2 linked regions of the Pseudoduganella dura genome follow. The protein of the gene in region 1 interacts with the protein of each later gene in a pairwise test. Links are inferred from orthologs where the notes say so. Each region holds a gene or a part of one and is shown on either strand. Other genes may lie near its edges.

What was found. Proteins that work in one complex are often made in the same cells at the same time.
Region 2: the proteins of GJV26_RS09530 (region 1) and bioB interact in binary tests that used the Escherichia coli proteins (3 or more experiments, as listed by UniProt). The link is inferred for Pseudoduganella dura from one-to-one orthologs.

The regions. Positions count from the first base shown.
Region 1 is NZ_WNWM01000002.1:2,162,048-2,167,541, reverse strand. The notes cover bases 1,449-4,223. They hold GJV26_RS09530 (class II glutamine amidotransferase), read left to right. Parts: upstream 1,449-2,320; coding sequence 2,321-3,127; downstream 3,128-4,223. Other genes in these bases: GJV26_RS09525 (EAL and HDOD domain-containing protein), read left to right, coding at 3,155-4,223; GJV26_RS09535 (BTH_I0359 family protein), read left to right, coding at 1,930-2,187; GJV26_RS30180 (P-loop NTPase family protein), read left to right, coding at 1,504-1,785. In the rest of the region: GJV26_RS09550 (sensor histidine kinase), read left to right, coding at 1-517; GJV26_RS09545 (response regulator), read left to right, coding at 599-1,321; more of GJV26_RS09525, read left to right, coding at 4,224-4,462; GJV26_RS09520 (ABC transporter ATP-binding protein), read left to right, coding at 4,531-5,494.
Region 2 is NZ_WNWM01000002.1:3,232,331-3,237,829, forward strand. Bases 837-3,616 are described here. They hold bioB (biotin synthase BioB), read right to left. Parts: upstream 2,857-3,616; coding sequence 1,816-2,856; downstream 837-1,815. Other genes in these bases: GJV26_RS14180 (acetyl/propionyl/methylcrotonyl-CoA carboxylase subunit alpha), read right to left, coding at 837-1,754; bioD (dethiobiotin synthase), read right to left, coding at 2,927-3,616. In the rest of the region: more of GJV26_RS14180, read right to left, coding at 1-836; more of bioD, read right to left, coding at 3,617-3,748; bioF (8-amino-7-oxononanoate synthase), read right to left, coding at 3,738-4,946; GJV26_RS14200 (adenosylmethionine--8-amino-7-oxononanoate transaminase), read right to left, coding at 4,946-5,499. UniProt on the Escherichia coli protein: Catalyzes the conversion of dethiobiotin (DTB) to biotin by the insertion of a sulfur atom into dethiobiotin via a radical-based mechanism.

The DNA.
Region 1 (5,494 bases):
CACGCCGCCGGCGCAGCTTGGGCCGCTGGACCTGAACGAGCTGGTGGAAGAGATCCTTCACCTGTACGTGGCCGGCGACGGCAACGACATCATCCGCGCGCAACTGGCGCCCTACCTGCCGCTGGTGATGGGCGACGAGACGCAGTTGCGGCAAGTGATCCATAATCTGCTGCAGAATGCGCAGGATGCGCTGGCCGACCTGCCCGAGGGGAGCCGGCCGCCGCGGGTGGACGTGGTGACCGAGGCGATTCATTACCAGAGCGCGGACGGCGGCACGCGCATTGCGGTGCGCCTGTCGATCTCGGACAATGGCCCCGGCTTTGCGCCGAAGATCCTGGCCCGCGCATTCGAGCCCTATGTGACTTCGAAGGCGCGCGGCACCGGCCTGGGCCTGGCGATGGTCAAGAAGATCATCGACGAGCACGGGGGGAGGATCGATATCCAGAACCATCCGGACGGTTGTGGCGCTTCGGTACTGATTTTGCTGTTAAAGTTGGCACCGGTGCAGTTGGCATAATATTGAAGCCTGAATAAAATCATTGTCAGTACCAGAACAAGGCCGGGCAGCCGGCGAAAAAGAACAGAAGGGCAGGCATAGATGGCAAATATTCTCGTAGTTGATGATGAAATGGGTATCCGCGAGCTTCTCTCGGAAATCCTCGGTGACGAGGGACACGCGGTCACGCTGGCGGAGAACGCGCAACAGGCCCGCCAGGCCCGCGCCGCCGGAGCGCCGGACCTGGTGCTGCTCGATATCTGGATGCCCGATACTGACGGTGTCACGCTGTTGAAGGAATGGCAGCGCGATGGCCTGTTGACGATGCCGGTCATTATGATGTCCGGCCACGCAACGATCGATACGGCGGTCGAGGCCACCCGCATCGGCGCGCTCAATTTCCTCGAAAAGCCGATTGCGATGCAAAAGCTGCTCAAGGCCGTGCAGGCGGGCCTGGCGCGTGGGCAGGAAGTGGCGCGCCCGCCGGTGATGGCGCAGCGCCCGGCCGCCTTGCCGCCGGTCGAGGAAGCGGCGCCACCGAGTTTCGGCGCGCAGCCGGCGCCGCCGCAGGGCGCGCATGGCATCGCCGTGGCGCGCGGCAGCGGCGGCGAAGGCCACATGTTCAGCCTGTCGTTCGACCTGCCGCTGCGCGAGGCGCGCGATGCGTTCGAGCGCATGTACTTCGAACACCACCTGGGGCGCGAGGGCGGCAGCATGACGCGGGTGGCGGAAAAAACCGGCCTGGAACGCACCCACCTTTATCGCAAGCTCAAGCAGCTCGGCGTGGAACCGGGCAAGCTCGCCAAGAAGAACCAGCAAGTCTGAAATTGTCCAGGGTACCTGCCACACTGGTGACCGGCCGGTGCGCGCTCGATCGCGAAACGTCGATCGCTGCGCGCCTGGCCGTCGTCCCGGCGACCTGCGCCGCCCCCGGCGGCCCTTCGTCCGGGATTGCCCCATCGAGCGCTTCCCCGAATGCCGCCTCTCCATCCGCGATACCCGGGCCGGTGGCGGTCATCGTCGAAGGCCTGGCCGACCCGCATTCCCCGCTCGCCGACGTGGCCGGCGTGCAAATGCACCGGATCGCGCCCGGTTGCCTATGTTGCGCCGGGAACGTGGTGTTGCGTGTTACATTGAATCGTCTCTTGCGGCGCCCGCCGGCGCAGCTTTTTATCAGCCTGGCTGATGCCACCCATGTCGGACAGTTGCGCGCGATGTTGTCGGCGCCGCCCTACGATACGCTGCTGTCCCTCTGCGACGATGTCGCGGCACCTGTCAACGCTTCCTGACTTCGCCGGCACGCCTCTTGAAATGGGCTGGCACAGCCCCATTTCGATATCAAACGCTACACTGCAAACGCTATACGAGCTGTACAGAGTGCGAAGCCCACTATACGGAACCTGCCGGTTCTGCCCTTGAGAGAAGGAAGCGATATGAACCTCATCTATAACAGCGAGCAGTACAGCGTCGTCGAATTCGGACCTGATCGCGATCTCGAATCGTTGCGTTTCGGCGGTTATGAAATTGTCGACAAGGGCGGCAAGCGCGAAATCTTCATCGCCGGCGTGCTGGCGCAGAATTTCCGGCGCGACGTCAACCAGCTCATCGCCAACGAACCCACGATGGAGGAAATCGACGAATTCCTCGGCAACTACGATTCGCTGATGAGCCAGCCCGTACTGTTGCACTGACCCTGCTGTACTGACTCTGCCGCGCTGACGGGTTTTATCGCCAGCTGGCAGCTTCGCCGGTCCGCGCTCCCCGATCAACCGGAGGCGCACCTGTGGTAAGGTGACGGTCGGCAAGACCTTACCACGTCATACCATGTGCCAACTCCTGGGAATGAACTGCAATGTGCCGACCGACATTGTGTTCAGCTTTACCGGCTTCGCCCTGCGCGGCGGCCGTACCGATGTCCACCACGATGGCTGGGGCATCGCCTTCTTCGAAGGCGCCGGCGTGCGCCATTTCGTCGATCACCAGCCTGCCGTCGATTCGCCGGTGGCCACGCTGATCAAGACGTATCCGATCAAGTCACGCAACGTCATCGCCCATATCCGCAAGGCCACGCAGGGCGAGGTCTCGCTCGAGAACTGCCATCCGTTCATGCGCGAACTGTGGGGCCGGTATTGGGTGTTTGCCCATAACGGCGACCTGAAGGGGTTCAATCCTCCACTCGACGGTCCCTACCGCCCGGTCGGTACCACCGACAGCGAGCGTGCCTTTTGCTGGCTGTTGCAGGAATTGCGCAGGCGTTTCGGCGACACCCGCCCGGCGCTGGCCGAGATCGCCGCGGCGCTGGGCCGGCTGGTGCCCCATGTCGCCGCCCATGGCACATTCAACATGATGCTGTCCGACGGCTCGGCACTGTTCGCGCATTGCTCCACGAATTTGTTCTGGCTGGTGCGCCAGCACCCGTTCGATACCGCGATCCTGTCGGACGAGGATGTGCGCGTGGACTTTTCCCAGGTGACCACGCCGCACGACCGGGTGGCGATCATCGTCACGCAGCCGCTCACCACCAACGAGCGCTGGACCGCGTGCGCAGCCGGCGAAATGCTGTGTTTTGTGGATGGATTACCTCAGAAAAACATATTTCCACCAACGGCCGCGCCGGGAATGTCAGAATAAACAAAAGAATAGAGAGAACGTTTTCCCATGATCGACCTGTCCGGCACCGCCGACCTTTCCCGCTCCCTGCGCGTGCGCGAGTTCTATCTCGGCCGCCAGCCAATCCTCGACCGCGGCGGCGCGCTGTTCGGCTATGAACTGCTGTTCCGTAACGGGCCGGTCGGGCCGGCGCAAATCGATACCAGTGAATTGTCGGCCACCGCCGCCGTGCTGGCGCACGCGTCGCAGCTGGGGGTGGAAAAGGTGATCGGCGACGGCCTCGGTTTCGTCAACGTCGACGAAGGTGCGCTGATGAGCGACATCTTCGGTTTCCTGCCGCGTGAGAAGATCGTGCTGGAAATCGTCGAGACGCTGCAGGCCACGCCGGCGGTGCTCGCGCGGATGGCGGACCTGGCCGGCCACGGCTTCCAGTTCGCGCTCGACGACGTGCGCGGCGACAGCGCGCAATTGCAGGCAATGCTGCCGATGACGCAGTTCGTCAAGCTGAGCATGCGCGGCCTGGAGCATGGGCGGCAGGACGGCCTGCCACCCGATGCGCTGGCCGCCCTGGCCACGCGCCTGAAGGGCGACGGCAAGCGGCTGGTCGCGGAAAAGGTGGAAACGCGCGAGGAGTTCACGGCATGTCTCGACCTGGGCTTCGATTACTTCCAGGGCTACTACTTCGCCAGGCCGCTCATCATGAGCGGCAAGAAGCTGTCGCCGTCGCAACTGGCGGTGATGGAACTGATGACGCTCGTGGTATCCGATGCCGACAATATCGTGATCGAGCGCGCCATCAAGCGCGACGCGTCGCTGGCGATGAACCTGCTGCGCCTGGTCAACACGCCGGCCGTGGGCGCCCGCCAGCGCATCGATTCGCTGAGCCAGGCCGTGACGATCCTGGGCCGCCGCCAGCTGCAGCGCTGGTTGCAGATCATGCTGTATGCGGAACCCGGCAAGCGGGGCGGCGGGCAAACGCCGCTGCTGATGCTGGCGACCACCCGCGGCCGGCTGCTGGAACTGCTGGCGCACAAGCTGCGTCCGGCGCACCGCCACGTGGCCGATATCGCGTTCACGGTCGGCATCATGTCTCTCATGGACACGCTGTTCTCGATTCCGATGGCCGAACTGCTGATGCAGATCGCCGTCGGCGACGAAGTGGCGGAAGCGCTGCAATACCGCACCGGTTTCTTCGGCGAGCTGCTGAAGCTGGCCGAATGCATCGAGCGCATCGAAGACATGGAAGAGGCCATCATGCCGGCGCTGCGCGACCTCGAAATGTCGACCGATGACCTGGTGGAACTGGAAATGTCCGCGTTCGAGTGGAGCGACAACGTGGTGCGCTACGCGACCTGACCGGTGCGCAACGCTTGACGAACAGACGGCATCGCATGGGCGGTGCCGTTTTCACGTGAGGGAAAGTGATGCGGGTAGCAAGGCAGGAGGCAGGACAGGAAGCAGGGCAGGGAGGGGCGGCGGAGGTACTGCTGGAGGTACGCAACCTGGCCAAGGCCTATGGCGGCCGGCGTGCCGTGGATGGCGCATCGTTCCAGGCGCGGCGCGGCCAGACGGTGGGCTTGCTGGGTCCGAACGGCGCGGGCAAATCGACGATCGTCGGCATCATCGCCGGCATTCTCGATGCCGATGCCGGCGAGGTGCTGGTGGATGGCCGGCCGACCGGTACCGGCCACCATGACACGCGGCGCCGCATCGGCCTGGTGCCGCAGGAGCTGGCGCTGTACGACGACCTGTCCGCCCTCGACAACCTGAAGCTGTTCGGCGCGCTGTACGGACTGAAGGGCGCGGCCCTGGCTGGCCGCTGCGGCGCGGTACTGGCGCTGGTGGGGCTGGCCGACCGCGCGCGCGACAAGCCCGCCACGTTCTCCGGCGGCATGAAGCGGCGCCTGAATATCGCCGCCGCGCTGCTGCACGAGCCGGCGCTGCTGATCCTCGACGAACCCACCGTGGGCATCGACCCGCAAAGCCGCAACGCGATCTTCGACACGCTCGAAGCGCTGCAGCGCGCGGGTACCACGCTCGTCTACACGAGCCACTACATGGAAGAGGTGGAGCGGCTGGCCGATCACATCGTGATCATCGACAATGGCCGGGTGCTGGCGGACGACAGCCCGGCCGCGCTGTATGCGCGACTGCCGGCCCGGGCCGCGCTGCATGTCGAGCTGGCCGGACCGCTGGCCGCCGCGCTGGCCGCCGCGCTGGCGCAGCTGCCGGGTGTCGCCGGCGTGCAGGGCACCGGCGCCGCACTCGACATACGCCTGCAGGACGGCGCGCACGCCATCGCCGTGCTCGACTGGCTGCGCGAACGGGGGCAGGTGCCGGTGCACTTCGCCACCGCGCGTGCGCGTCTCGAGGATGTGTTCCTCGACC
Region 2 (5,499 bases), 1.1 Mb from region 1 along the record:
AGCACATGGTGGCCGCCGCCGGTAAAGACGTGGAACGTGTCGCCATCGCGGCGCACGGTGCCGTGCACCGACGCATCGCCGAGCCGCACCGACAGGTCGGCGCCATCGCGCGCCAGCAGCGCCACGTCGACGGCCAGGCCGCGAATGCCCAGCTCCCAGCCGTGCGGCAGGTACGTGAACACGGGCGCGTAGTCCTTGCCCGCTTCGTCGCGGAATGCCAGCGTGCGGGCATAGCGCGCGTTCAGGCGCCAGCCCAGCGCATTGCTCCATGGGTCGCCCGGATTCGTGCCGCGCGCCTGCGCCGTCTCGTGTCCGATCAGCGCCACGGCGGCCAGTGCCAGCGCCGCCACCGGCACCGAGCGCGCCGGCGGGAACAACACCCCGGCGTTACGCTCGATCAGGCCCGTATCCAGGTCGGCGTTGGCGAACGCATCGCTTTCCACCAGGCGCTTGAGGAACGCCACGTTGCCGGCCAGCCCCACGATCTGGTACTGCGTGAGCGCCTGCGCCATGCGCGCCAGGGCCTGCTTGCGGTCGGCGCCCCAGACGATCAGCTTGGCGATCATCGGGTCGTAGAACGGCGAGATCGCATCGCCTTCGCGCACGCCCGAATCGACGCGCACCGCGGCAGGGAGGCCGGGGGTGCCGCCCACTTCGAACTGCACCGCATCCGGCGTGTCGAGGTGGCGCAGCGTGCCGATCGACGGGAGGAATCCCTTGTCGGGGTTTTCCGCGTAGATCCGGGCTTCCAGCGCATGGCCGTGGATTTTCAGGTCGTCCTGCCGTTTCGGCAGCGGCTCGCCGGCCGCCACGCGCAACTGCCATTCGACCAGGTCGGTGCCGGTGATCATTTCGGTGACCGGGTGCTCGACCTGCAGCCGGGTGTTCATCTCCATGAAGTAGAAGCTGCCGTCCTGGTTTGCGATGAACTCCACGGTGCCGGCGCCCACGTAGCCGACCGCCTTCGCGGCGGCCACGGCCGCGTCGCCCATCGCCGCGCGGCGTTCGGCGGTCATGCCCGGCGCCGGCGCTTCTTCCAGCACCTTCTGGTGCCGGCGCTGCACCGAGCAGTCGCGTTCGAACAGGTAGATGCAGTTGCCGTGCGTGTCGGCGAATACCTGGATCTCGATGTGGCGGGGGCGCTGCAGGTATTTTTCGGCCAGCACCTTGTCGTCGCCGAACGAGCTGATCGCCTCGCGCTTGCACGAGGCCAGCGCCTCCTTCAGGCTTGCGGCATTCTCGACCACGCGCATGCCCTTGCCGCCGCCGCCGGCGGAAGCCTTCAGCAGCACCGGATAGCCGATGCGGTCCGCTTCGCGCTGCAGCAGCCCGGCATCCTGGTCGTCGCCGTGGTAGCCGGGCACCAGCGGCACGCCGGCTTTTTCCATCAGCGATTTCGCCGCCGACTTCGAGCCCATCGCCCGCATCGCCGCGGCCGGCGGGCCGATGAACACCAGGCCCGCCTCATGGCAGCGTTCCGCGAACTCGGCGTTCTCGGAGAGGAAACCATAACCGGGATGGATCGCTTCGGCGCCGGTGGCCAGCGCGATGGCGATGATCTTCTCGCCGCACAGGTAGCTTTCCTTGGCGGGGGCGGGGCCCAGCAGCACGGCCTCGTCGCAGACGGCCACGTGCTTTGCGTTGGCGTCCGCTTCGGAATACACGGCCACGGTGCGGATGCCCATCCTGCGGGCGGTGGCGGCCACGCGGCAGGCGATCTCGCCGCGGTTGGCGATCAGAATTTTCTTGAACATGGGGTGTCTCCGTAATCGTTGAGCGGTGCCGCGCCCTCTGCCGGGGCGCTGGCGTTCTTACTCAGCAGCCGCAGGCTTCCTTCTGCACCGATTCCAGCGTGGCGGCGCGCGTGCGCAGGCCCAGCTTGTCCAGCAGCGCGCGGTCGTCGTTCGCTTCCGGGTTGTCGGTGGTCAGCAGCTTGTCGCCGTAGAAGATCGAGTTGGCGCCGGCCATGAAGCACATGGCCTGCACCGCTTCGCCCAGTTCGCGGCGGCCGGCGGACAGGCGCACGCGCGCCTTCGGCATCGTGATCCGGGCCACGGCGATGGTGCGCACGAATTCCAGCGGGTCGAGGCGATCCAGGCCGTGCAGCGGCGTGCCTTCCACCTGCACCAGGTGGTTGATCGGCACCGATTCCGGATACGGGTTCAGGTTCGCCAGCTGCGCGATCAGGCCGGCGCGCTGGTCGCGCGTTTCACCCATGCCAACGATGCCGCCGCAGCACACCTTCAGGCCGGCGCTGCGCACGTGGCCCAGCGTATCGAGGCGGTCCTGGTACTGGCGGGTGGAAATCACGTTGTCGTAGAACTCCGGTGCCGTATCCAGGTTGTGGTTGTAGTAATCGAGGCCGGCGGCCTTCAGGCGTTCGGCCTGGTCCGCTTCCAGCATGCCCAGCGTGGCGCAGGTTTCCAGGCCCAGCGCCTTGACTTCGCGGACCATGGTCTCGACCTTGTCCATGTCGCGGTCCTTCGGGCTGCGCCACGCGGCGCCCATGCAGAAGCGGGTGGCGCCGTTTTCCTTGGCCTGCTTCGCCGCTTCCAGCACGGTTTCGGTATCGAGGATCTTCTTCGCTTCAACGCCGGTATCGTAGCGCGCGGCCTGCGGGCAATAGCCGCAGTCCTCTTCGCAGCCGCCGGTCTTGATCGACAGCAGCGTGGCCAGTTCCACGTCGCCGTCCGGGAAGTTGGCGCGGTGCGCCTCCTGGGCACGGAACATCAGCTCGTTGAACGGCAGTTCGAACAGGGCCAGCACATCCTCGCGCGGCCAGGTGGCCGCTTCGGGCAGCGTGATCGGCGCGGTCGGGCGGTGCAGGGCGACGGTTTTCGGTTCATGCAGGGACATCGTGTTTTCCTTAGTGTTCATTCGTGTTGCGCGTTGCGTGTCACGGGTGTTGCGTGTCGGGTGTTGCTTGTTACGGGTCACGGCGGGCCGGCCAGTTGGGCAGCACCGTGAAATCGAGATGTTCGGCCGCGGCGGCGGCAGTCGGTTCGGCCAGGCGCGGCACGCGGCCCAGCAGCGGTGCCGGAATGCGGTCGGCAAGCGCCTCGATATTCTCGTCGGCGAACGTCATCTCCGGCTCCAGCGCGTTGGCCACCCAGCCCACCAGCTGCAGCCCGCGCGCGGCGATCGCCTCCACGGTCAGCAGCGCATGGTTGATGCAGCCCAGGCGCATGCCCACCACCAGCACCACCGGCAGGGCGAGCTGCTGCGCCAGGTCGGCGGTATCGTAGTCGTCGGTGAGCGGCACGCGGAAGCCGCCCACGCCTTCGACCACCGATGCATCGCTGGCGGCGGCGATTTCCACGTAGGCCGCCAGGATCGGCACCGGGTCGATCACGATGCCTTCCAGCTCGGCGGCGATATGCGGCGCGGCCGGTTCCTTCAGCAGGAACGGCGTGGTGATCGACTGCAGCAGGTGCACGTTGCCGGCCGCGGCCAGCTGGTCGCAATCGTCGTTGTGCAGCTCGCCGTCGCGCAGCACGGCGCCGGCCGCCACGGGTTTCATGCCGCAGGCCTTCACGCCCTGGCGCACCAGCGCATGCAGCAGCGCGGACGAGACCAGCGTCTTGCCGATTTCGGTATCCGTGCCGGTCACGAAGCAGGAGAAGCGGGGCGGCAAGCCTTTCGCGGCCAGCGCCGCCTGGGTTGCGGGCGCCGGCTCATCGTCGACATGCGCCACAACGCTGGCGGCACCTTCCTTTACGGGAGCGATCACCGGGTCTTCAAGTGCCATCGCGGCTCCTTTCCATGTGGGCATTCACTTCATTGATTGCGTCGACCAGCAGTGCCACGTCGGCCTCTGCATGACCGGCGGACAGCGTCACGCGCAGCCGCGCCGAATTGGCCGGCACCGTGGGCGGGCGGATGCCGCCGACCCAGATGCCGCGCTCGTACAGTGCCGCCGCGGCGGCCATCGTCGCGTCGTTGGCACCGATGACGACCGGCTGGATCGCGGTCTGCGACGGCAGCGCGCTCCAGCCCGTCAACCGCAGGCCATCGTGCCATTGTGCCACCAAACGGGCCAGGTGCGACCGGCGGTCCTGGCCCTCGCTGCCGGCGATGATGTCCAGGCTCGTCAGCAGCGCGTGGGCCAGCGCCGGCGGCGCGGCCGTGGTGAAGATATAGGGCCGGGCGCGCTGGACCAGCGTTTCGATCACGGTGGCGTGCGCGGCGACGAATGCGCCGGCCACGCCGGCGGCCTTGCCCAGCGTGCCCACGTAGACGAGGTAAGGCGAGCGCAGGCCGAAGTGTTCGAGGGCGCCCCGGCCGTTCTCGCCCAGCGTGCCGAAGCCGTGCGCATCGTCGACGATGAGCCAGGCGCCATGCTTCTCGCACAGCGCCAGCAGCTCCGGCAGGGGCGCCAGGTTGCCGTCCATCGAAAACACCGAATCGGTGACGACGATCTTGTTGCCGGCGCGGCTCGTGCCCAGCAGTTCGTCGAGCGCTTCCACGTTCGCATGCGGGTACACCTTGACGGTGGTGCGGGCCAGCCGGGCGCCATCGATCAGCGAGGCGTGGTTCAGCGCCTCGCTGAAGATTTCCGTGTCGCTGTCGCCCGCCGCCAGCGCCGTCAGCACGGCCAGGTTGGCCATGTAGCCGGTGCTGAAGTACAGCGCCCGCGCCTCGACGAGGTGCGGGCCGGCGAAGTCCGCCAGCCGTTCTTCCAGCACTGCATGGGCGCGGCCGTGGCCGCTGATCAGGTGCGAGGCGCCGCTGCCGGCGCCATAGAGTTGCGTGCCTTCGCGCAGCGCGGCCGTGATGGCGGGATGCGCGGCCAGGCCCAGGTAATCGTTGCTGCAGAAGGCCAGCAGCTCGCGCCCGTCGACCGTCGCGCGCGGGCCGCACGGCGTGTCGACGGTGCGGCGCGTGCGGATCAGGTGCTTGTCGCGCAGCCCTTGCAGGTTCGCGTCCAGTTTATCCAGCAGTTCCATCAGCCCTCCGCCAGCGTTTGTTCGAACACGGCCTGGGTGCGCGCGACGAGGCCGTGGATTTCCTCGTCGTCCAGGATATACGGCGGCATCAGGTAGACGGTCGAGCCGATCGGCCGCAGCAGCAGTTCCCGCCGCGTGGCGTTGGCGAAGAAGCGGCGCGAGAACGTCCTGTCGACCCCGGTCGCGTCGAATGCCCAGATCATGCCGCGGTTGCGCAGGTTGGCCACCCGCTCATGGCCGGCCAGCGGCGCCAGCGCGCTGCCCAGCTTTGCCGCGCGGGCGCGGTTCGCCTCCAGCACGTTGTCTTCCTCGAAGATGTCGAGCGTGGCCAGCGCGGCGCGGCAGGCCAGCGGATTGCCCGTGTACGAATGCGAGTGCAGGAAGCCGCGCGTGATGTCGGCGCTGTAGAACGCCTGGTAGATCGCTTCTTTCGTGAGCACGAGCGAGAGCGGCAGGTAGCCGCCGCTGATGCCTTTCGACAGCGTGACGAAATCCGGCCAGATGCCGGCCTGCTCGCAGGCGAAAAAGGTGCCGGTGCGGCCGCAGCCCACGG